Regions from separate parts of the Salipaludibacillus sp. CF4.18 genome, predicted to be linked through region 3. Evidence: predicted binding sites of a transcription regulator. Region 3 holds the regulator's gene; each other region holds the start of a gene.
What was found. Region 3 encodes LexA, which represses DNA repair genes until DNA is damaged. Its sites were predicted from a motif close to CGAACATATGTTCG; they were not measured.
Positions count from the first base shown of each region.

Region 1: ruvA (Holliday junction branch migration protein RuvA) is a predicted target of LexA. The motif match lies at 4,545-4,558, and genes of this name have one in related genera.
Region 2: uvrB (excinuclease ABC subunit UvrB) is a predicted target of LexA. The motif match lies at 4,709-4,722, and genes of this name have one in related genera.

Region 1 covers NZ_JBIMEV010000009.1:86,083-94,002, reverse strand. The annotation lists gene ACHABW_RS08435 (YhcN/YlaJ family sporulation lipoprotein) at 1-711, shown strand, start outside; gene ACHABW_RS08430 (YebC/PmpR family DNA-binding transcriptional regulator) at 1,033-1,767, shown strand; partial or broken gene ACHABW_RS08425 (L-lactate permease) at 1,940-3,604, shown strand; gene ACHABW_RS08420 (BofC C-terminal domain-containing protein) at 3,875-4,399, shown strand; gene ruvA (Holliday junction branch migration protein RuvA) at 4,596-5,216, shown strand; gene ruvB (Holliday junction branch migration DNA helicase RuvB) at 5,256-6,257, shown strand; gene ACHABW_RS08405 (DUF2905 domain-containing protein) at 6,254-6,472, shown strand; gene queA (tRNA preQ1(34) S-adenosylmethionine ribosyltransferase-isomerase QueA) at 6,497-7,525, shown strand; gene tgt (tRNA guanosine(34) transglycosylase Tgt) at 7,569-7,920, shown strand, end outside.
Region 2 covers NZ_JBIMEV010000054.1:12,980-20,899, forward strand. The annotation lists gene ACHABW_RS21335 (murein hydrolase activator EnvC family protein) at 1-574, shown strand, start outside; gene ACHABW_RS21340 (S41 family peptidase) at 824-2,299, shown strand; gene ACHABW_RS21345 (hypothetical protein) at 2,813-4,513, shown strand; gene uvrB (excinuclease ABC subunit UvrB) at 4,931-6,934, shown strand; gene uvrA (excinuclease ABC subunit UvrA) at 6,944-7,920, shown strand, end outside.
Region 3 covers NZ_JBIMEV010000001.1:276,578-284,497, forward strand. The annotation lists gene ACHABW_RS01390 (YheC/YheD family protein) at 97-1,461, opposite strand; gene ACHABW_RS01395 (YheC/YheD family protein) at 1,903-3,228, shown strand; gene lexA (transcriptional repressor LexA) at 3,412-4,035, opposite strand; gene yneA (cell division suppressor protein YneA) at 4,237-4,557, shown strand; gene ACHABW_RS01410 (YneB family resolvase-like protein) at 4,554-5,204, shown strand; gene ACHABW_RS01415 (DUF896 domain-containing protein) at 5,276-5,509, shown strand; gene tkt (transketolase) at 5,920-7,917, shown strand.

The DNA of each region.
Region 1 (7,920 bases), on a different contig from region 3:
CAAACAAATGATTATCGTGGTTTAAATCAAGGAACAGGACGACGTAACTATGGTGGAACCGGTGGTGTAACTGGCAGAACAGGTGCTGGAGGGGCTAGCCCGTATGGAGCGGACGGACCTGCAACCAGTGGTGGAGCCGGAGGAATGACCGGAGGAGCTGCTGGGGGATCAACCGGCGGAGTAGGAGCCGGTGGTGTCGATGGAGCTGGCGGGGCTGGAGCAGATGGAATGGATGCTGGTCGAGCTGGACGAAATGGTACTGGAGCCGGAGGTGCCATTGCCAACCGTAGACCTAATAACCAGAGTTATTATGCTACCGAAGAAGGCAGAACAGCTAGACAGATTGAAGAACGAGTAGATCAAATAGATGGAGTTCAAGATGCAGATGTTATTATCAGTGACGACGAAGTGGTTGTTGGTATTAGAGGGACTAATACCAATGGTAATAATGGAAATAATGGAAATAAAGGAAACAACGGAAACAACGGAAACAACGGCAATACGGAATCACAGGTTCGGTCGGCTGTAAGTGATATGGTTGAAGATAAACAAATTCACGTAGTAACGGACGAAGCGGGTGCACAAGAAATTCATCAAATGGAAGGTCGTTTAAGAGGTGGAGAAGCATTTGAAGAAGTTGGAGAAACTTTTAATGCAATGTTGGATGATTTAGGCGATGCTATTCAACGCCCCTTTGAACAGACTAGATAATAGTTAAATTATATATGTAAAGGGTACTGAAAAAGATTAATTTTCAGTACCCTTTTTGATTTAAATTAGGGTTTATAGAAACATTAGGCTTGAAATCACTATGTACAAATCTTTGCCGCAGAAACGCCTTTATTCTCCCGCAACAGAACGTGTCATTTCCTCTGTCAGAACGCTCTGAAATAGCATCGTAGCTTATGAAGGAAGTTTTTTTAAAAGATGTTATTTTTAAACGGATTCATAGACCAAATTTCCTCCATTTTTCTTAAAAAGGCCATTGTATTATGCTATAGTAAAAGCATCAAGTTAATGGAGGGAATTAATGTGGCAGGACATTCTAAATGGAGTAATATCAAGCATCGTAAGGGACGTCAAGACGCCAAAAAAGGGAAAATATTCACTAAAATTTCAAAGGAGATTTTTCAAGCTGTACGAGACGGTGGAGAGGACGTTCAAACAAATGCAAATCTTAGTTTGGCATTAGATAAAGCAAGACAAGCAAATATGCCAAATGAAAATATAGACAGAACAATTAAAAAAGCTACGGGTAATCTTGAAGGAGTGACTTATGAGGAAATCATTTATGAAGGATATGCCCCGTATGGTGTAGCGGTTTATGTTAAGGTACTGACTGATAACAAAAACAGGTCAGCAGCTGAAGTCAGGCTGGCATTTAATAAGAATAATGGAAACCTGGGAGAGACAGGTTGTGTCGCATTTATGTTTCAGCGAAAAGGCGTACTCATTCTTGAAAATATCGAAGGAATAGATGAGGAGTCAATTATGCTTGAGGCTATAGAAGCGGGAGCGGAAGATGTCGTTGTAAAAGATGAAATAGTCGAAATAACTACTAGCGCCGAGCTGTTAGATGCAGTAAAAAGCAAGTTGACACAAGCCCTTTCTTTGAAAGTTGAGGTTGCGGAAATTACCATGCTTCCAGATACTTATATACCTTTAGAGGAAGAGAATAGTGAAGAAGTTATAAATATGATAGAAGCACTTGAAGACAGTGATGACGTTCAAGAGGTATACCATAATCTTGAAATAATATCACAGTGATAAATATTTTAACCATTAATAATGGATATTATAGATATTAGTTTTGATTCCATTTTGAAATGGAAATAGCCTGCGTAATACCAAAAAGTTGCTCCGACGAGTTTCAAAAAGAGTGTACGAAACGAAAAGAAGTATGAATTTTTTGTAACTTGTTACCGAAGGGGATTTCTTAATGGATATACTTATATCGCTTACTCCTGTATTAACAGTCATCGTATTTTTGATTATCATGCGTTTGCCGGCAGTTAAAGCAATGTCAATAAGTCTTGTCGCAACGGCGTTGGTAGCCTACATTTATTGGAAGGTTCCGATTGTACAATTAACAGCTTCGGTATTTGAAGGTGTTATTATTGGTATTTCGATTTTATATATCGTATTCGGGGCAATATTATTGCTGAATACCTTAAAGCTGAGTGGCGCAATTGATACGATTCGTACCAGTTTTATGAGAATTAGTCCTGACAGACGTGTTCAATTAATTATCATTGCTTGGCTTTTTGGAGCTTTGGTTGAAGGCGCGGCTGGGTTTGGAACACCCGCAGCAATTGGAGCACCACTTCTGGTAGCGCTAGGTTTCCCTCCTCTTGCTGCAGTAGTTCTAGCTTTAATTGCAGACAGTAGTCCAGTTTCTTTTGGAGCAGTAGGGACACCTATTATAGTTGGTGTGGAACAAGGGTTACAACAAGGGACAGGAATAGCTTCGGTAGCAGCACCTTATATTAACGAAATTGGTATGGATCAATTTCTTCAAGACGTATCACTACAGGTGATGCAAATTGATATCTTTGTGGGTACTTTTATGCCTCTTTTGTTAGTAATGATTTTAACGAAAGTCTTTGGAGAAAATCGTTCGTTCAAAGAAGGACTGGAAATATGGAAATTCGCAATATTTTCAGGGCTTGCATTCACCGTTCCTGCTTTACTTGTTGCTGCTTTCTTAGGTCCAGAATTTCCAGCCATTTTTGGTGGTTTGTTCGGTCTTTTAATTGTAGTTCCAGCAGCAAAAAAGGGATTTCTTCTTCCAGAGAAGAAATGGGATTTTCCTGCTAAAAAGAACTGGGAATCTAATTGGATTGGAAGTTTATTGGAGGAAGATGTAATCCCCCGAAAAAAGTTACCTCTTATTTTAGCTTGGGTACCGTATATTACTGTAGGTGTATTACTTGTACTTACTCGTTTGGAGGTTCTTCCTTTTAAAAGCTTGCTGCAGAGTTTCACGCTAGGCTGGAGTTATATACTAGGAACAGAGATAAGTGCATCTTTAGAGCCATTATACTTACCTGGAGCTGTTTTTATTGTTGTTGTATTGATAACTTTCTTCGTTCATGGAATGAAAGCTTCTCAACTAGGACACGCAATGGGTGTCTCTAGTCGAGCGATCGTAGGAACTGCAGTAACATTATTTACAGCTGTTCCTATGGTTAGAATCTTCATAAATTAGGGAGTGAATGGAGCAGGGTTACTGAGTATGCCAATGGAACTTGCCAACGCAGCATCTGCAACACTGGGAAATAGCTGGCCATTTTTTTCGCCACTTATCGGTTCGCTAGGCAGTTTTATTTCTGGTAGTGCTACATTTAGCAATATGATGTTTACATTGTTTCAATTCAGTGTCGCAGATCAAATAGCAATCGATCCTACGTTGATTATTGCTCTTCAAATATTAGGTTCTAATGCAGGGAATATGATTTGTGTTTTAAATGTAGTAGCCGCAGCATCCGTAGTTGGTCTTCTTGGCAAAGAAGGAGAAATTATTCGCCTCACTTTCTACCCAATGCTGTATTATGTCTTTTTCTCTGGAGCCTTAGGACTAATTTACGCTTTTTTAATTGGGTAATATATGGTGTTTTCTAGTCGTAAATTATCTAATTTTCTAGTATTTTTGATCGTTTTATATAAGTACTGGAAGAAATTTAAAAGGTAGTCGCCGCCTTCGCTTCTTCGATCTTTTCAAAAAATCAAAGGTTAAGAAAGCATTTCAAACAAAAGATGCTACGCGTTTTTCTTAGTTGATGATAAGTTTAGATGTATTATTTAAATATGAGTAGTTAATGCTATGCATATATGTCGTAATTCTAAAACATGATTTAAAGTAGGGGGCGGCTAAATGCGAGCTTTAAAAGTTTCAAGAATAATCATGGTATTTCTTATGTTAAGTCTTCCTTTATTCTTTAGTTTTGGAGCGAATCTCTCTGTTATAGCAAAGGACTCTCTGACTTCCGGGGAACCTCATAACGTCGATGTTACGTTACAAAGAGTTTACTTAGACGGGGAAATGAGCGAAGAAAAATTGGAGGAAACCATTTGGTCAATGGAGGATTTTTGGTCCAGATACAGTGAATGGCAACTTGTAGATCAAAATCAGTCAGAAATCATTTTCAGACAAGATGTAGATGATATTTCTCCTTTATTAAAGATGCATGGCTATTTTGGCCTTGCTGAAGACGGAACATTAAGTATTTATCATGGAAAGCCAGATGGAAGTGATGTGATCCAATCATTCTTCCAAATAAACACAGAGAAATTAAAGAGTCAGCTTTATAAGTCTTTATTGGAAGGTATTCCAGTATCCTCCAAAGAGGACTATATTCAAGTACTTAAGAAATATGAAGAGTACTCTATGGAACTTTAATGCGGTAAAATGAAAAGCTGCCACGATTGTGGCGGCTTTTCTATGTTTCATCTCTAAGTTTTTTCAAGAGACTGTTATGCAGTTTAGTTTTTCTTTCAACTCCATCATCTTACCAACGTATAGATCGTTTTTCTGTGCTAAAATAGAAATATGTGTTCGTATAGATTAATTACAGTAAGCGAGTGGAGGAAGAACTTTGATAGAATGCTTAAAAGGGAAAATTATAAATATAGAACGGGAAGCAATTGTGATTGATGTGAGAGATGTTGGATACTTAGTTTATTGTGGAAATCCTTACCGTTATGAAGAATCGATAAATGAAACCGTAACGGTGTATACATATCAACACGTGCGTGAAGACGCAATTCGACTTTACGGTTTTTTTCACCGGGAAGAAAGAAGGTTATTCGAAAAGCTTCTCTCGGTTTCAGGGATAGGTCCAAAAGGGGCATTGGCGATAGTTGCGGCGGAACAGCCACAATTAGTTGTGGAAGCGATTGAAAATGAAGAGGAAGCATTTCTCATTAAATTCCCGGGCGTAGGTAAAAAAACAGCGCGTCAAATCATTTTGGATTTAAAAGGGAAGCTAGAAGAACTTATGCCAACCTTGACGCTTGATTTGACACAACCGCATTCAGAGCATTCGGTACCGAAGCAGCGATCAGGTAATCAAGAGCTGGAAGAAGCGATGGAAGCATTGAAAGCACTTGGTTATGTGGACCGGGAAATTAAAAAAGTTTACCCACAGTTAGCCAGTGAGACGATGTCCACTGATCAGTATATCAAGTTAGCTTTAAAAGAAATGTTGAAGCGATAATAATCTTTTAAATAAGATAATATATCGGGGGAAGATAAAATGGAAGAACGTATTGTCAGTGGAGAGTCACAAGGTCATGAGGATTCTGAAGAGCATAGTTTAAGACCTCAGACTCTTTCTCAATATATTGGTCAAAAGACAGTAAAAGAAAATTTGACCGTGTTTATTGAAGCGGCTAAAATGAGACAGGAATGTCTGGATCACGTACTGTTATATGGACCTCCAGGCTTAGGTAAAACTACTTTATCCATGATTATTGCAAATGAAATGGGCGTGAATCTCCGAACAACTTCCGGACCAGCAATTGAAAGGCCAGGGGATCTCGCGGCGGTCTTAACGTCACTTGAGCCAGGGGATGTATTATTTATAGATGAAATTCACAGATTAAATCGTTCCGTGGAAGAAGTGCTTTATCCAGCTATGGAAGACTACTTTCTCGATATTGTTATCGGGAAAGGACCATCTGCAAGATCGGTGAGAGTTGATCTGCCGCCGTTTACATTAGTTGGTGCTACTACTAGAGCCGGGATGCTTTCAGCCCCATTAAGAGATAGATTTGGAGTAGTAAGCCGTCTGGAGTATTACACGCATGATGAGTTACAAGAAATTGTTGAGCGAACAGCGGTCGTGATGGATGTCACGTTGGAAACATCTGCGGCTGAGGAAGTTTCCAGACGTTCAAGAGGTACACCAAGGATAGCAAACAGAATATTAAGAAGAATTCGTGATTTTGCCCAAGTGCGAGGTGATGGTACAATAAATCAAGAAATTACATCTACTGCCTTACAATTACTTCAAGTAGACGATTTAGGATTGGATCACATTGATCATAAATTATTGCTGAATATTATTGAAAAATTTCGAGGTGGTCCGGTTGGGATTGATACGATTGCGGCTACCATAGGGGAAGAGTCTCATACGATTGAAGATGTCTATGAACCTTATTTAATGCAAATTGGTTTTTTACAAAGAACTCCAAGGGGGAGAATGGTTACCCCGCTTGTTTATGAACATCTTAATATAGAGGTGCCGAAAACATGAGTCAACTACCAAAAATGCTTATTTCATTAGGGGTCATTCTTATTATCGTTGGAATCATTTGGCAGCTGGGAGGAAAATATTTATCTCTGGGAAAACTACCTGGAGATATTATTATTCGAGGAAAAAACTCCACGTTTTATTTTCCTATTGTAACATCTATTGTTATCAGCATTGTTGCCTCTTTGATTCTATATGTTATTGGAAGGCTTCGTTAACAGAGAAAGGAACGAACTATACAAATGGATGTATCACAATTTGATTATAATTTACCGGAAGAATTAATTGCTCAAACACCTCTAAAAAACAGAGAGGCATCTAAACTTCTAGTGTTGGATAAAAATACTGGAATTTGCGAACATCATCATTTTTATGACCTTCTATCTTTTTTAAAGCAAGGGGACACGCTTGTTTTAAATAATACGAAGGTTATTCCTGCGCGGTTATTTGGAATTAAAGATGAAACAGGGGCAAAAATAGAGCTTTTGTTATTAAAAGAAAAAGAGGACCATATTTGGGAAGCGTTAGTTAAACCCGCTAAAAGAGTTAAAGTGGGAACTGTCATTGATTTTGGAGAAGGATTATTAACAGGTCGATGTATGGAAGAACTTCCTGAAGGCAGAAGAATGATTCAATTTGAGTTTAAAGGAATTTTTCATGAAATACTGGACCAGTTAGGAGAAATGCCTCTACCTCCGTATATTCAGGAACAACTTGAGGAAAAAGACAGATACCAAACAGTATATGCAGAGCATAAAGGTTCAGCTGCGGCTCCTACAGCCGGTCTTCATTTCACAAAAAATATGCTGGAGAATTTGCAAGAGGCTGGGATAAAAATTGCTTATATCACTCTTCACGTTGGATTAGGTACATTTAGACCAGTTTCTGTCGATAATATTGATGACCATCAAATGCACTCAGAGTTCTATCAAATGAACGAAGAAACAGCCAATATCTTAAATGAATCTAAAAGGAACAAAGGTAGAATTTTCGCAATAGGTACCACTTCTGCACGTACTTTAGAAACAATTACTCGAGATCATTATGGTAAATTTAAAGCTTCTTCTGGTTGGACGGATATTTTTATTTATCCAGGGTTTAATTTTCAAGCAATCGATGGTTTATTGACGAATTTTCATTTACCTAAATCAACGTTAGTGATGCTTGTAAGTGCATTGGCAGGACGGGAACAAATTCTTCAAGCTTATGAAGAAGCAATAAAAAATAACTATCGCTTTTTTAGTTTTGGAGATGCGATGTTAATCTGTTAGTGATAATAGTGAGATTAAAAAGATTGAAAGAAGGAAGATAGACATGCCAGCTATAACATATGAACATATAAAGACATGTAAACAATCAGGAGCAAGACTTGGGATCGTACACACACCTCATGGTTCTTTTGAGACACCGGTATTTATGCCTGTAGGTACTTTGGGTACCGTAAAAACAATGAGTCCTGAGGATTTAAAAAGCATGAATACGAATATTATTCTTAGTAACACCTACCATTTATGGCTGCGTCCTGGGGAAGATATTGTAAAAGAAGCTGGAGGCTTGCATAAATTTATGAATTGGGACAGACCGATTCTAACAGACTCAGGCGGATTCCAAGTATTTAGTTTAAGTGAGCTCCGAAATATAAAGGAAGAGGGAGTCGAATTCCGCA
Region 2 (7,920 bases), on a different contig from region 3:
AGAACAAAAACAAGCTGAAGCTAGTACCTCAACGAGTTCATCTTCGTCAAGTAGCTCAAACAATTCTGGCTCTAGCGGTTCAAATAATTCTAAAAGTAGTTCAGGCAGTTCACCTTCAATCTCAGAAACTAAAAGTACTAAACAAGCATCGAGTGGAGGTTCTGCTACACTCCACCGACCAGCCGATGGTAGAATGACATCGGGTTACAATCCCCACAGAGTCCACCCTGTAACAGGGGAAGTCAGGTCCCACAATGGGACAGACTTTGGACGCGATGGTGGTACGGGTATTTATGCAGCCGAAGCAGGAACAGTTATTTCTGCTGGCAGGATGAATGGATATGGTAACACGATTACTATTTCTCATGTTGTAAACGGAAAAAGCATTACGACGCTTTATGCACATTTAGCTTCAATCAATGTGTCAGCAGGAGAGCGTGTTAGTCGAGGTCAAACGATTGCAGTAATGGGCACGACAGGTGTTTCGACAGGAGTTCACTTGCATTTTGAAGTACACCCTGGCGGTTACGCTGGCTCATCGTCATCTGTAAATCCTTCAAGTTATCTCCCGTAAAAAAAGATAAATAAATATTTAGTTGAATGAAGAAGAGTGTCCTTATATATACTATATTGGACCTCTTCTTTCTTTTGCATCAAAGAAGAAATTCAAAATGTTGATAAATTTCTACAGATTACCATTTTATATAAAAGTAGTAAAAGAGATGGAACTTTCAAATCTATGGCTAACTCTGTTATGATGGAAACAGTGAAAAAAGTTATACGGTGGATGACTCCATCTAAATTGTGACAAAGAGGTGAGAGTATGAACAAAAATAATATTATCATCCCCCTAATCGTATTTTTTTCTTTAGTTCTGGGAGCTGGAGGAATGTATGTAGCGATGGGGCCTATGAATGATGATAATGGTTTGGGGCAAGACGAAGTAGCGCAGCTCATTAACGGTGGCGAGACGGAAGAAGTTCTTGGCAACGTAGATGATGACGAAGAAATGGCTAAAATACAGCAAGCTATAGATATGATCACGGACAAGTATGTAGACGAAGTGGATGAATCCAAGCTGGTTGAGGGTGCGATTACGGGAATGCTTGAAACGTTAGAGGATCCATACTCCGTATACATGGATGAATCAACCGCTGAGGAGTTCATGAATTCTTTGGATTCTACGTTTGAAGGCATTGGTGCTGAAGTAAGTATGACAGATGGCCGTGTTACAATTGTAGCCCCATTTAGAGATTCACCGGCAGAAAACGCAGGATTAAGACCAAATGATAAAATTCTTGAGATTGATGGAGAAGATACAGATGGTTTGTCACTTTATGATGCTGTCCTTAAAATCCGCGGGGAAAAAGGATCCACTGTTACGCTGACAATTGAACGCCCGGGTGTTAACGATCCAATTGATCTGGACGTTGTCCGCGATGAAATTCCTATTGAAACAGTTTACAGTGAAATCATAGAGGAAGATGGAAAGTCAATAGGTGTTATAGAATTAAGTTCATTTGCTGAAAAAACAGCGACTGAGTTTGAAGAACAATTAAAAGAACTTGAAGATAGTAATATTGATGGTTTAATTATTGACGTTAGAGGTAACCCAGGCGGACTCCTTCAAGTCGTTGAGGAAATAGGCAGTCTGATTATTCCGGAAGGCGAGCCTATCGTTCAAATTGAAGATCAAGAAGGCGAGCGCATGAGACAGCTATCGAATCTTGACGGGAAAAAAGAATATCCGATTGTTGCTCTTACGGATGAAGGCAGTGCTTCAGCATCGGAAATTCTTGCCGGTGCATTAAAAGAAGCAGGCGGTTATGAAGTTGTTGGTACAAATACCTTTGGAAAAGGCACCGTACAACAAACTTTACGTATGGTTGATGGAAGCGAAATTAAGCTGACATTGTTCCGATGGTTAACTTCAGATGGAAATAATATAAATGAAGTGGGCGTAGAACCGACCATTAAGGTTGAGCAACCAGACTTCTACTATGCTACTCCATTGGATTTTGAAGAGCCGCTTACTTATGACATGTCTAATGAACATATAAAAAATGCACAAATTATGTTGGCGGGTATAAGTGAATTTGATCCTGGCAGAACGGATGGCTACTTTGATGAAGAAACAGAAGAAGCCGTTAGAGGATTCCAAGAACAAGAGGGTCTCGAGGTAACTGGAGAAATCAATGAAGAAACGGGAACTCGTTTACAAGAGAAAGTTATTGAAGCGATCCAAGGAAAAGAATATGATTTGCAGCTTGATCGTGCGATTGAAGTTATCGTAGGATAACCAGGATCTAGAACTTTCCGATTGAAAAAGAGAATTCTCTTTTTCAATCTTTTTTTTTGTTGCTTTTAATATAGGAGAAGTTCGTGTCCAATCAAGACGGCCTACCGAGCTAAAAGGAAGGATCGGGGTGGGATATGGAAATAATGGGGTAATTCTTATAAAAATAAATTGAAGTGAAAAATAAGGTGACATTCAAGTGATTAGTGTCAGGTTGAAAGGAGCTATCTCACGTGTTTAACGACACTAGGTGCACATCTTCTCCTACGAGTGTACCTTTTTCAGCGGTTAGTGACATTTGAGGGCGGTTTTTTGGTAAGTTTAGATTTAACTTTTTCGATAAAGTTTCTTAGAAGTTCTTATTGTTTAAAAGTTAGTGGAGAAACTGACGATGCATTTAATAAAAGAAGGGGATTGCCGCTTTTATTAAAAAATCACTTTTCTTTTCTGATAATTCATTTACAATGAAAGGAAGAGGTTATGAATAGTAGATTGATGGGTTGAGGAGGGTTTCTCTTGGAAGTAATCGGATTAGAAATATTAAAAGCAGTAGGAAGATTCTTTTTACACCCACTTACATATATATTTGTCATTGCGGCTTTTTGGTTAAGTATGCGAAGGGTAAAACGAGAAAGAAAAGAATTCCACACTCGTGTATATGATGTGATTAAACGAGTTACCTCACCAATAGCAATTGCACTTATTTTTGGAGCTTCACTTTCGGTTGTTATTTTATTACTAGGTATTGAAGTACCAGTCGGTATACTAGCACTTTTAACTGCAGTATGGATTGTTTTATTGCCCCTAGGACATGCAAGGTGGCTTAGTATGACTGTGGCTGGCTCTATCGTTATGTTTATCATTCCTTTCTTACCGGCCGGCGGAACAGAGTATAGTTGGTTAAATACGTGGTTAGCGGAAATTGACAGCGCGAGTATTCTCGGACTTATCTGGCTCTTGGCGGCATTGTTTCTAGCGGAGTCATTGCTGATTTTATTAGATGGTTGGAAACAGAGTTCACCCTCTCTTTTAAAAAGCAAGCGAGGTAAGATGGTTGGACAGCATATTGCTTCACGTTTATGGTACTTACCACTATTTTTATTATTTCCTGTAGGCCCTTTTTCTACGGAAGGTTGGTGGCCACTGTTTGAGCTCACTAGCGGTCAATCATTCGGCTTAGCACTATTTCCGTTTATGTTGGGATTTCAGGCAAAAGTACATAGTGCTATGCCAATTGATGGCGTAAAAAAAGTTGGTAAACAGTTGCTAGCTTTGAATTTACTAGTTATTGGTGTGGCAGTTGCAGCTTTGTTTTACCCTGTTATTGCGTTAGCAGTGCCAGCATTAGTTTTGATAGGAAGAGAATGTGTTTATTTACTCTACCGTGCTAACGATAAAAGACAATTAAGTATGTTTACACGACGAGAAGAAGGTTTGAAAATTTTAGGAGTTCTCCCTCATTCGACAGCTTCTAAAATGGGTCTTCAGATTGGCGAGATTATTTGGAAAACAAATGGATTGGAAATAGCGTCTCAAGCCGAGTTTTATCATGCACTCCAACAGAATCCTGCTTTCTGTAAATTAGAAATCATCGATTTATCTGGGGAGAAACGTTTCGCACAGTCTTCTATTTTTCAAGGAGACCACTACCAGATTGGGTGTTTGTTTGTACCAGATGATGAGTTTGGTAATCTATCATCGCGCGCATTACGCTCAGCAGTTGTTATCCAACGAGATCGCAGTGATATTGTTGTAGGAGACTCACATCAACTGGACCAAAAGGAGAGTGAGTTAGAATCAGTGGATGATACGGAAAATGTTCCTACTGAGTCTGAAGCAGAATACGCTAATCCCAATGAAGAAGTTGCTTCAAGTATTGACGAAGTTGAGGGGGACGCCAACCCTGAAGAAAAAGAAGTGGATATACCAGTAACAACTGAACGAGAAAAACAGCTCGATGTAGCAGAAGATTTGCAAAAGAAGGAAGGATTCTTTGATAAAGAAACTAAATCCAATGAAGTTGCTTATGGACAAGCAGCTGGTTTAAGTGCTTTCTATGAAGAATTTCTAAATTCAAAACCTGCCAAAAACACTTGGACGCCTGATTTTGAAGAAAAAAAGGATTCAGATGCGGAGCACAAGGATGAATCAAATCGCAGCGAAAGAAAAAGGTCGCAAATGGAAGAAGACGACGAACGGAATGATGAAGATAACTAGATGAGTTACTATATGAAGGACACTGGAAAAGTAGATTTTACTTATCTCAGTGTCCTTTTTACTTACTAGATTCTATCCAATAGGAGGGCAGTTTTTTTGCGATATCCTTTTAAATTAATGTTTTACGTACTAGAATACAGTTTTTCTTTAAACAAAGCTATTTCATTAAAAACTCGTTAATATTATCATCGAAAGGGAATATGTGTTCGTGTTTATCTGAAATTGTGATATAATGATAAATATTCGGTAAGAATGGGTATGAGAGTATTAGACAAGCAATTCATTTGCCGTTTTGTGTGAGTAGATGTATAAAGAAACCTAAGAGATGTATCTTAACTTAGTTTGATCATATAGAATCGATATCTTAGGGTATCTTGAACTTATAATTACGAGTAGGAACGTGAAGGGGGAAATCCAATGTCTGTGCAGCCAGACCGTGACATTCCGTTTGAATTAAAGTCACATTATGAACCCGCGGGAGATCAGCCTACAGCCATTCAAGAGCTGATAGCTGGTATAAACAAAGGGGAAAAATTTCAAACATTATTGGGAGCTACAGGAACCGGGAAGACCTTTACGGTATCCAATGTAATACAGGAAGTGAATAAACCAACACTGGTAATTGCTCATAATAAAACATTAGCAGGACAATTATACAGTGAATTTAAAGAATTTTTTCCTAATAATCGTGTAGAATACTTTGTCAGTTATTATGATTATTATCAACCAGAAGCATACATTCCTCAATCAGATACGTATATTGAGAAAGATGCAAGTATAAACGACGAAATCGATAAGCTTCGTCACTCGGCAACGAGTGCTTTATTTGAGCGGAATGACGTTATTATTGTGGCAAGTGTGTCTTGTATTTACGGTCTAGGTTCTCCGGAAGACTACCGTGATCTGATGGTATCTCTGCGCACTGGAACGGAAAAAGACAGGAATGGTTTATTACGACAGTTAGTCGACGTTCAATATGAACGAAATGATATAGCTTTTACTCGTGGTACGTTTCGTGTTCGTGGTGATGTTGTTGAAATTTTCCCTGCCTCACGAGATGAACACTGTATTCGAGTGGAGTTTTTTGGGGATGAAATTGACCGGATAACGGAAGTCGATGCGTTAACTGGAGAAGTGTTAGGTGAACGAGAGCACGTGGCTATTTATCCGGCTTCTCACTTCGTTACTAAAGAAGAAAAATTACAGCGTGCGATTGTCAATATTGAAGATGAGTTGGCGGAAACATTAAAGGTAATGAACGACGAAGGAAAACTTCTTGAAGCACAACGTCTTGAACAACGAACACGCTACGATATAGAAATGATGCATGAGATGGGTTATTGCTCCGGGATTGAGAACTACTCGAGACATTTGACGTTTCGTGAGCCAGGCGCAACTCCGTATACATTGTTAGACTATTTTCCGAAGGATTCTCTAATTATCGTTGATGAGTCTCACGTGACACTTCCTCAAGTTAGAGGAATGTATAATGGGGATCAGGCTCGAAAAGGAGTCCTTGTCAGCCACGGATTTCGTCTTCCGTCAGCGAAGGATAACCGGCCTCTGAAATTCGATGAATTTGAAAAACATATTAATCAAACCATTTTTGTTTCGGCTACACCGGGACCGTTTGAAATAGAGCATTGTCCACAAATGATCGAACAAATTATTCGTCCGACAGGATTATTAGACCCTACAATAGATGTGAGACCTATAGAAGGTCAGATTGATGATATGATCGAGGAAATTCGATTGCGAAAAGAAAGAGGAGAACGCGTCCTAGTGACGACATTAACTAAAAAAATGTCAGAAGACTTAACAGATTACTTGAAGGAAGTAGGAATTCAAGTAAAATACATTCATTCCGATATTAAAACATTGGACCGAATTCAAATTATCCGTGAGCTCAGGCAAGGTCAGTTTGATGTACTTGTAGGGATTAACTTGTTGAGGGAAGGACTGGATATTCCGGAAGTTTCGCTTGTCACGATTCTGGACGCTGACAAAGAAGGATTTCTTCGAGCAGAACGTCCTCTTATACAAACAATAGGGCGTGCGGCTAGAAATTCGAACGGACACGTTATTATGTATGCTAATAAAATAACGAGATCGATGAATATTGCGATTGAGGAAACTCAGCGTCGTCGCGAGATTCAAAAGGCACACAACGAAAAACATGGGATTACCCCTAAAACAATACAAAAAGCAATTCCAAACTTGATTCAAGCGACGTATGCAGCAGAAGAAGTAGAATCATATGATGCATTCACGAAAGCTCCTTCTCAGAAATTAAGTAAAAAAGACCGTGAGAAAGTGATTCAACGAATGGAGAAAGAAATGAAAGAAGCTGCCAAAAATCTCGACTTCGAACGAGCAGCTGAATTACGGGATGTCGTTATTGAATTGAAAGCAGAAGGGTGAGATTGATAAATGGCTCTAGATAATTTAGTTGTAAAGGGAGCACGCTCCCATAATTTAAAAAATATAGATGTCACGATACCACGAGATAAACTCGTTGTGATGACGGGATTGTCTGGTTCAGGGAAATCCTCCCTTGCCTTTGACACGATATACGCAGAAGGGCAGAGACGTTATGTTGAATCTCTCTCAGCGTATGCACGCCAATTTTTGGGGCAAATGGATAAGCCTGATGTTGATGCAATCGAAGGCCTTTCCCCGGCGATCTCTATCGATCAGAAAACTACGAGTAAAAATCCTCGTTCTACTGTAGGTACGGTAACAGAGATCTATGATTATTTAAGATTACTCTATGCTCGCGTAGGTAAACCTATATGTCCTAATCACGGCATTGAAATTAGCTCTCAGACCGTGCAGCAAATGGTCGATCAAATGACAAAGTATCCAGAGCGAACAAAAATGCAAATCCTTGCACCAATCGTTTCAGGACGTAAAGGAACGCATACAAAAGTATTGGAAGATATTAAAAAGCAAGGTTATGTTCGTATTCGCGTCGATGGTGAAATGCATGAAACTTCCGATGAAATAGAATTAGAAAAAAATAAGAAACATAGTATTGAAGTTGTGATTGATCGGATTGTCATTAAAGAGGGAGTGGAAACCCGTCTGGCAGATTCTATGGAGACGGCATTGAACTTAGCCGATGGCAGAGTAACTGTGGATGTAATTGGTGAAGAAGAACTTTTATTTAGTCAAAAACATGCATGTCCTCATTGTGGTTTTTCTATAGGAGAATTAGAACCACGCATGTTTTCATTTAATAGTCCTTTTGGAGCTTGTGCTTCATGTGATGGCTTAGGACTAAAATTAGAAGTAGATTTAGAACTCGTTATTCCTGATCCTGCATTGTCGTTAAAGAACAATGCGATCGCAGCATGGAAGCCGACAAGCTCTCAATACTACCCGTCTCTTCTTGCGAGTGTATGCGA
Region 3 (7,920 bases):
TGTAGTGCTTTAATGAGACTATATTTTTAAATTTTACTCTAGCAATTTAGTGTCAAGTAAATTGACAGCTTTGAACACTGTTATTATAAATGAAAACTAGCATAATGTCCTCACTATTAATTGCTCTCTCTCAGCACCATTATGATGTTTTCTTATTTTGCTAAAACCCGCTAAAGCACTTGCATAAAGAAACGGATTACAGATTATTTCACCAAATAATTCAGGGTCTTCTAGGATTGAAAAACTTCTGTATCCATACCTTTTATTCATTTCCAATATCCATACGTGTAAATCTCTATCTACAATGAAATCAATAGCTATATCCCCATAGCAACCGTGTTGGTCAAGAAGCTGACAAGCCTTTAAACAAACTCTTTCAATTTTTTGCTCTAGTAAACGTACTTGATTCTCGTCTAAGTCAAAGATTTGTTTCAATGCCTCTGGACCTTGAAGCAGGTAATCAAGGTTTTGTAAATTGGTAGTGATGCTACCCGGTACAGCAAATCTACCTAGGTAACCAGAACACTTCCATCGGGTTGTTTCATCTTTTTGCATGTAACATCGGAAATCAACACTTCTTGAATCATAATGGACAGGAACACCTTGCTGGATCATATAATGTTTTTTCTTATTAGAAATACCTTCAATTAAAGGATGGTCTTTTATATTTTCTAATCTAGCTAAAATGCATTTATCATTAGTTATTTGGTAGAACCCGTTATCATTTTCAATTTTAATGATTCCTTTTCCACTAGATCCTTTTTTGGGCTTTAAATAGATAGAGTGATATTCTGCTAACATGTCATTTATGTCTTCTAAAGTTGTTAGCTCTTTTGTATAAGGTAGATTATTTTGAATGGTGCGATCCGAGGAGAGCCACTCCCACATTTCCCATTTGGTGAAAAATTTAGAATTGAACACCCGGCCTTTTGTTTTTTCGTATAAATCTTTGTCTATATGGGGTGGGATAATAGCTCTTTTAAAAACAGCACCAGGATATGGAAAGATTCCTTCTCTCAAAATTGAATGGTTGGTTTCGGATTTTGGTTGAAAATAATACCCATTAATTGTTTGCTCTTCAATGTTAACTCCTAAACTATTACTAATGATAATTAAACCATTTAAAGGAACATATCTTTCTATCCGATCTTTTAATTTATCTAAACATTTTAGTAATCGATTAGATACTAAATATAGTACTACCGGGCCAAGATTTAAATTCGTTTCTGTTAAATTCATTTCGTAATCCAACTGATCAGGAATAGATGTGTCGTTTTTTATATTTTCAGATATACCAATGGTGTCATTAGGAAGAATGTTCGAATATTGGATAATAAGCTCTTTTTCCCAAGAGCCGAAATGAAAAGTGATTTTTTCTGAGGAAGATATTATTCCTTTTCGAAATATATTTGGAAAATAAATCTCGTCTATTTTATTTGTAGCTATCCATTTAATATACAATCGGACCATCCTTCCAATTAACTAACTTCACATATCAACTTTTCTGTGAAGAAAATTACAAACGAGAATAATGATGCTGTGTGTAAAACTTCAGTGTCAACATCATACAAGCATAAAGGTGATGGAATGTATGATCCAACCTCGGGTCTATATTAAAAAAACTACTTCATCCAAGCGTATGCTTTATTTAAAGAAATAATGACTAATCAGATAGTTAATAGTAAGTAAAATAATTGTAAGAAATGATTTAAATAAGGTGGGGTGAAATCAAAAGTATGGTATTAAGGGATCTGCATATCGTTATAAATGGATTTTGACATTTACGCTGGGAATTTGGGTGTAATACAGGGATATTTAAGAGGTTATATACTCACCATTTATTTATTTCTTAATATGATATGTTTGAGCATGTTACAGAGGAAAGGGTGATGAAACTTGAGTATGAAGGCAAATATAACCGATAGTCTCGGGGTGTTAGTGTCGAATAGAGCCTGGAAAGGTATTTCTAAAAATAAACCCCATTATCGGCTGGAAAAATTGGCGGAGGCTAATAAAGAAGATTATTTTAAAATGTTTTTTTTCTCCATTAATAAAGTCAATATAGACAAACAAGTCATTACTGGATATTATTTTGATTTTAAAAATAACTTATGGAAACAAGGTACTTTTCCATATCCAGAAGTTCTTTATCGGCGTGGTGGTGCAACGAAGAAATTTAAAGACAACTATCGCACTTTTATAGATCAATGCAAGAAAAAGAAAACATTCTTTTTGAATCCTTCTTCATTAGGAAATTGGGACATTTATAACTATTTTAGTAATCTTAAGCCATTAAAACCTTATTTGTTAGAAACGGTTTTATATGAAGGTCCAGAAGATTTATTTTACATGATGAATAAACATCAAACGATTTATCTGAAAGGGGTCACCGGGAGAAAAGGACAAAATGTGGTGCGCGTAGAATTGTTATCAAATAATCATTATCAGTGTAAGTATTATGATTATACTCAACAAAAAATTTACACCATGAACTATGAACAGTTAGATGATGTTATCCCTTTCTTAGACAAATTTTACAAAGGGAAAGGATTTATGGTACAAGAAGCTATCGACCTATTAGAACTTAACAATAGAAGGATAGATTTGCGGGCTGAATTACAAAGAGATATAACTAAAGGAATTCAGGTCGGTGGAATAAGTGCAAGAGTTAGCCAAGAAAACTCCCCGATTACAATTCATTCAGATGCTATCCCACTTGATGATTTGTTCAAGTGGATAAAATTATCCTCCAAAGAAAAATTGAAAATTAAGAAAAGAATTGAATCCTTTTTATGCACTGTTTATAAAGAGACGGAAGATAAATATGGGGAATTTGGAGAGATCGGGATAGATTTTGGACTAACAAAAGATCTAGAAATTAAGTTTATTGAATGTAATTCACAGAGCGCAAAAGTATCACTATTGAAAGCATATGGTGAAAAAACCTTAATGCAATCCATGCAAAATATACTCTCGTATGCTAAAGGTTCCCTCTTGGAAACAAGAAGCGAAGAAGATGTGAGAGATTTAGAGGCAGATAACGGAAACAAAGTAAGTAACAGCAGAGAGGAAAAAGTTACCCAAAAGAAAAATAAAAATAAAAGGGAGCTTTGTAAAAAACCCTCAACAAAGATTATACAGAAAAAAATTAAATATAAAAGACCTACTAGGCAAGAGAATACTTTTTCAACAACTCAAGTTTGGTTTGTTAGTGCGGGACGCAGTTAACGGAATGTGAGGCTTTCATTTAAATCTTCATAACTAAAGAGAAAGGATGAGGCAGGCTCCTTGTCCTACTTTTAAAATCTAGACAGACATCATTCTTAAACTCTATCTGGCATAACACTAGGTAAAAAATAAAAAGAAGATCAAGTAGTATCACTTGATCTTCTTTTCAATGGTATACATAAGTTATTGAAGTGTTCTGAAAACGCCGATGACTTTGCCAAGAATAGTAACTTTATCTAAAATGATTGGGTCTAATGTAGAATTTTCAGGTTGGAGTCGAAAGTAATTATCTTCTTTAAAGAATCGTTTCACAGTCGCTTCATCATCTTCTGTCATAGCGACCACGATTTCTCCATTATTTGCATGACTTTGTTGTCTAACTACGACATAATCGCCATCAAATATACCAGCCTCTATCATAGAATCCCCAGATATTTCAAGAATAAAGGACTGTTCATCCTGAACAAAGCTTGCTGGCAATGGTAAGTATTCTTCCACATTTTCAATCGCAGTGATCGGTTGTCCTGCAGTAACCTTACCAATTACAGGAATTTGTATGGATGCCGTGTGATTTACTTGAGAGGAATCATCATGTAATCCCAAAACTTCAATAGCGCGCGGTTTAGTTGGATCACGGCGAATGTAGCCTTTTTTCTCTAGTCTTGATAGATGACCATGCACAGTTGAACTAGATGCTAAGCCCACTGCTTCTCCGATTTCTCTCACCGAAGGGGGATATCCACGATCTTTAACTTCTGATTTAATAAAATCAAAAATAGCTTGCTGTCTAGAAGAGAGCTTTGTCATATTTCACACCTCGTTATATGTATTTTGTTCTATTTAATAGTTGTATATCATAGCAATCTAGTATTAAGAAACATTTACAGGAACATTATACCATGAGAACGTTAGTTTCGCAAACACTCGTTCTACTTATATGCTTGACACGAACAACTGTTCTAGTTATAGTAAAAGGGAACAAACATTCTTATTATGAGGTGATGAGCAATGCAAACATATAAATCTTTACGAAAGTACATAGACGGATCTGTTTTTATACTTCTTTTATCCTGTGTATTATACTCATGGACTTATTTTTCAGATAATCATACTCCAGTTGAAGAAAAGTATCAGGTGTCAACAGAATGGACCGTTGAAGATGGAGAGTCTCTATGGGCGATTGCCAGTTCCATTTCGGATGACCATGATATGACAATTGAACAGACTATTTCATGGATGAAGTCAAAAAATGATTTGGATAATGAGAGTATCTTTCCGGGTCAACGATTAGACGTTCCAACTCAGCTGACAGGAGTTGCTCAAGAGTGAGAGGAATAATATATACGAGAGTGAGTACTGACAAAGAAACACAACAAACATCTCTTATCCGACAAAAAGAAGAACTAGTGAAAATAGCAGAAGCCGAAAACATCCAGGTTATTGATATAATAGAAGAAAAAGCAAGTGGCTATGAAATAGAGAGAGACGGAATATTTATCATGCTCGAACGATTTAAAAAACAAGAGGCTAATATATTACTTATTCAAGACGACACAAGACTTGGTCGTGGGAATGCTAAAATGGCTCTCATTCACCAGTTGAATAAAATGAATGTAAAAATATATTCTCTAAAAGACAATGGTGAATTAGCATTATCTGAGACCGACTCAATGGTGTTGGATATCGTCGCTATTGTGGAGGAGTATCAGCGTAAACTTCAAAATGTTAAAATAAAAAGAGGGATGAAGCGAGCTGTTAGTAATGGCTTTGATCCGTCTATGAATCTATTGGGTGCAACCCGTGGTGGAGGAAGAAAGAGAAAAGAGGTTCCACTCAAAGAGATCTTGAGATTAAGAGAGAGTGGAATGACTTTTCATGAACTGGCCCTAATGCTAAGAGGGATGGGATATTCGATTTCAAAAGCAACGGCACATCGAAGATATCAGGAACATATGAAAAGCTTGTCCAACGATTAGGCAGTAAACTTGAATCCTTTATTTCATTGCTTTAAAATGAAATATGCCTATCAACAAACGGAGGGATTCAGATGATTCATAAAGAAAAACTTGATAGAATAAACATTTTAGCAAGGAAAGCAAAAAGCGAAGGTTTATCATTAAAAGAACAAAAAGAGCAAAAAGAGCTAAGGAATGAATATTTGAAGAATGTTCGCAAGTCATTTAAGAACCAATTAAAATCGGTAAAAGTTGTTGACGAAGAAGGTACAGATGTAACACCAGCTAAATTAAAAAAAGAAAAAGAGAATGATTCTTTACACTAATTTCTCTTGAAATATCTTTTGATTTGTTTATATTAAGTAATCCATTTTCCATTATTGTTGTTTGGGAAACTGATTACTTTTTTTATTTGAATATTTTTCACCTATAAGTATTATTGTTATTTTAATTGAAAAACCAAGGAAGGAAAGCATGCGCATTTATCGGACTCGAGTTCCACTCTGTTCTAATTTAATTTTTTATTTTAAAAGAATTAGGCTAATATATATCATAGCCGCAATACTCTCTGTAAATTACAGAATGTATTCATTATCAGATGTCTTAAATGAAATTAGTTTTTTGTAAATGTGTTATATTTTTAACTAACATGCTAAATATGGTTGTCTAACCTCTCTATAAAGTATATGATAAAAGTATATTTGATAAAATTTTTATGAAAAGAGGCTGATCAAGAATGGCTACAAGCATCGAGAATTTATCTATTAGCACGATCCGAACACTATCAATTGACAGTATTGAAAAAGCGAATTCAGGTCACCCGGGAATGCCTATGGGTGCGGCACCAATGGCTTATGAATTGTTCAGTAAGTACATGAACCATAATCCAAAAAATCCAGATTGGTTTAATCGTGATCGTTTTATTTTATCTGCGGGTCACGGATCTATGCTTCTATATAGCTTACTCCATCTCCATGGCTATGACGTTTCTATAGATGATTTAAAAGGATTCAGACAGTGGGGAAGTAAAACTCCAGGGCATCCCGAATTTGGACATACTCCAGGAGTAGAAGCTACAACAGGTCCTTTAGGTCAAGGTTTTGCTATGTCAGTTGGTTTTGCTATGGCTGAAAAGCACTTAGCTGCAACTTATAATAAAGACCAGTTTAATGTTGTTGACCATTATACATACAGCATTTGCGGAGATGGAGATTTAATGGAGGGTGTTTCTGCTGAAGCGTCTTCATTAGCAGGTCACCTGAAATTAGGAAAACTTATCGTTATGTATGATTCAAATGATATTTCCTTAGATGGTGATTTACATGAATCTTTCTCTGAAAGTGTCGAAGACCGATATAAAGCATACGGATGGCAAGTAATTCGTGTTGAAGATGGTAACGACCTTAAAGCAATTAGTGCGGCAATTGAAAGCGCTAAGTCAGATGATCGTCCTACATTAATCGAAGTAAAAACAATGATTGGTTTTGGCTCTCCGAACAAAAGTGGTAAATCAGCATCTCATGGTGCACCACTTGGGAAAGATGAAGTCAAATTAGCAAAAGAATCGTATAAATGGACTTTTGAAGAAGATTTCCATGTTCCAAATGAAGTGAGAGAGCACTACAAGAAGCTCGAAGAAGAAGGTCAAAAGAAAGAAGACGCTTGGAACGAGCAATTTGAAGAATACAAAAAAGCTCATCCTGAGCTTGCTAACCAACTAGCTACTGCTATTAAAGGCGAGTTACCTGAAGGATGGGATAAAGATATTCCTGTATATGAAGAAGGAGACAAGGCAGCTACCCGTGCGCACAGCGGAGAAGTAATTAACGCTTTGGCTAACTCTGTACCGAGTTTGTTTGGTGGTTCAGCAGATTTAGCTTCTTCTACAAAAACAATGATGAACGGAGAAGATGCTTTTTCTCGTGATAACTACTCCGGTCGAAATATTTGGTTCGGTGTTCGTGAGTTTGCGATGGCCGCTGCAGCAAACGGTATTGCATTGCACGGTGGTTTAAAGCCTTATTGCGCAACATTCTTTGTTTTCTCAGATTACTTACGTCCAGCATTAAGATTGTCTTCACTAATGAAAATCCCTACAACGTTTGTGTTTACGCATGACAGTGTTGCAGTAGGGGAAGACGGTCCTACTCATGAGCCTGTTGAGCAGTTAGCTGCTATTAGAGCTATTCCGGGTATTTCTGTTATTCGTCCGGCTGATGGTAATGAAACTGCTGCAGCATGGAGAATTGCATTGGAAAGTTCTGACCAACCAACAGCTTTAGTGCTTACTCGTCAAGGTTTACCTACACTTGCTTCGACGAAAGAGAAAGCATATGAAGGAGTGAAAAAAGGTGCCTATGTTGTTTCTGAATCGAATGGTAAGACAGACGGTTTACTACTGGCAACCGGATCAGAGGTTTCTCTAGCGGTAGAAGCACAACACGCGTTAGAAAAAGAAGGAATTCACGTTTCCGTAGTTAGTATGCCAAGCTGGGATCGTTTTGAAGAACAAACACTAGAATATAAAGAGTCTGTACTTCCTTCAAATCTTAAAAATCGTTTAGGAATTGAAATGGCTGTATCTATGGGCTGGGATCGTTACACGGGAGATCATGGTTCTATATTGGCAATTGATGGTTTTGGAGCTTCAGCGCCTGGAGATAAAATTTTACAGGAGTATGGCTTTACATCGGAAAATGTTGTTTTGAAATTCAAGCAGTTACTAGAAAAATAATTG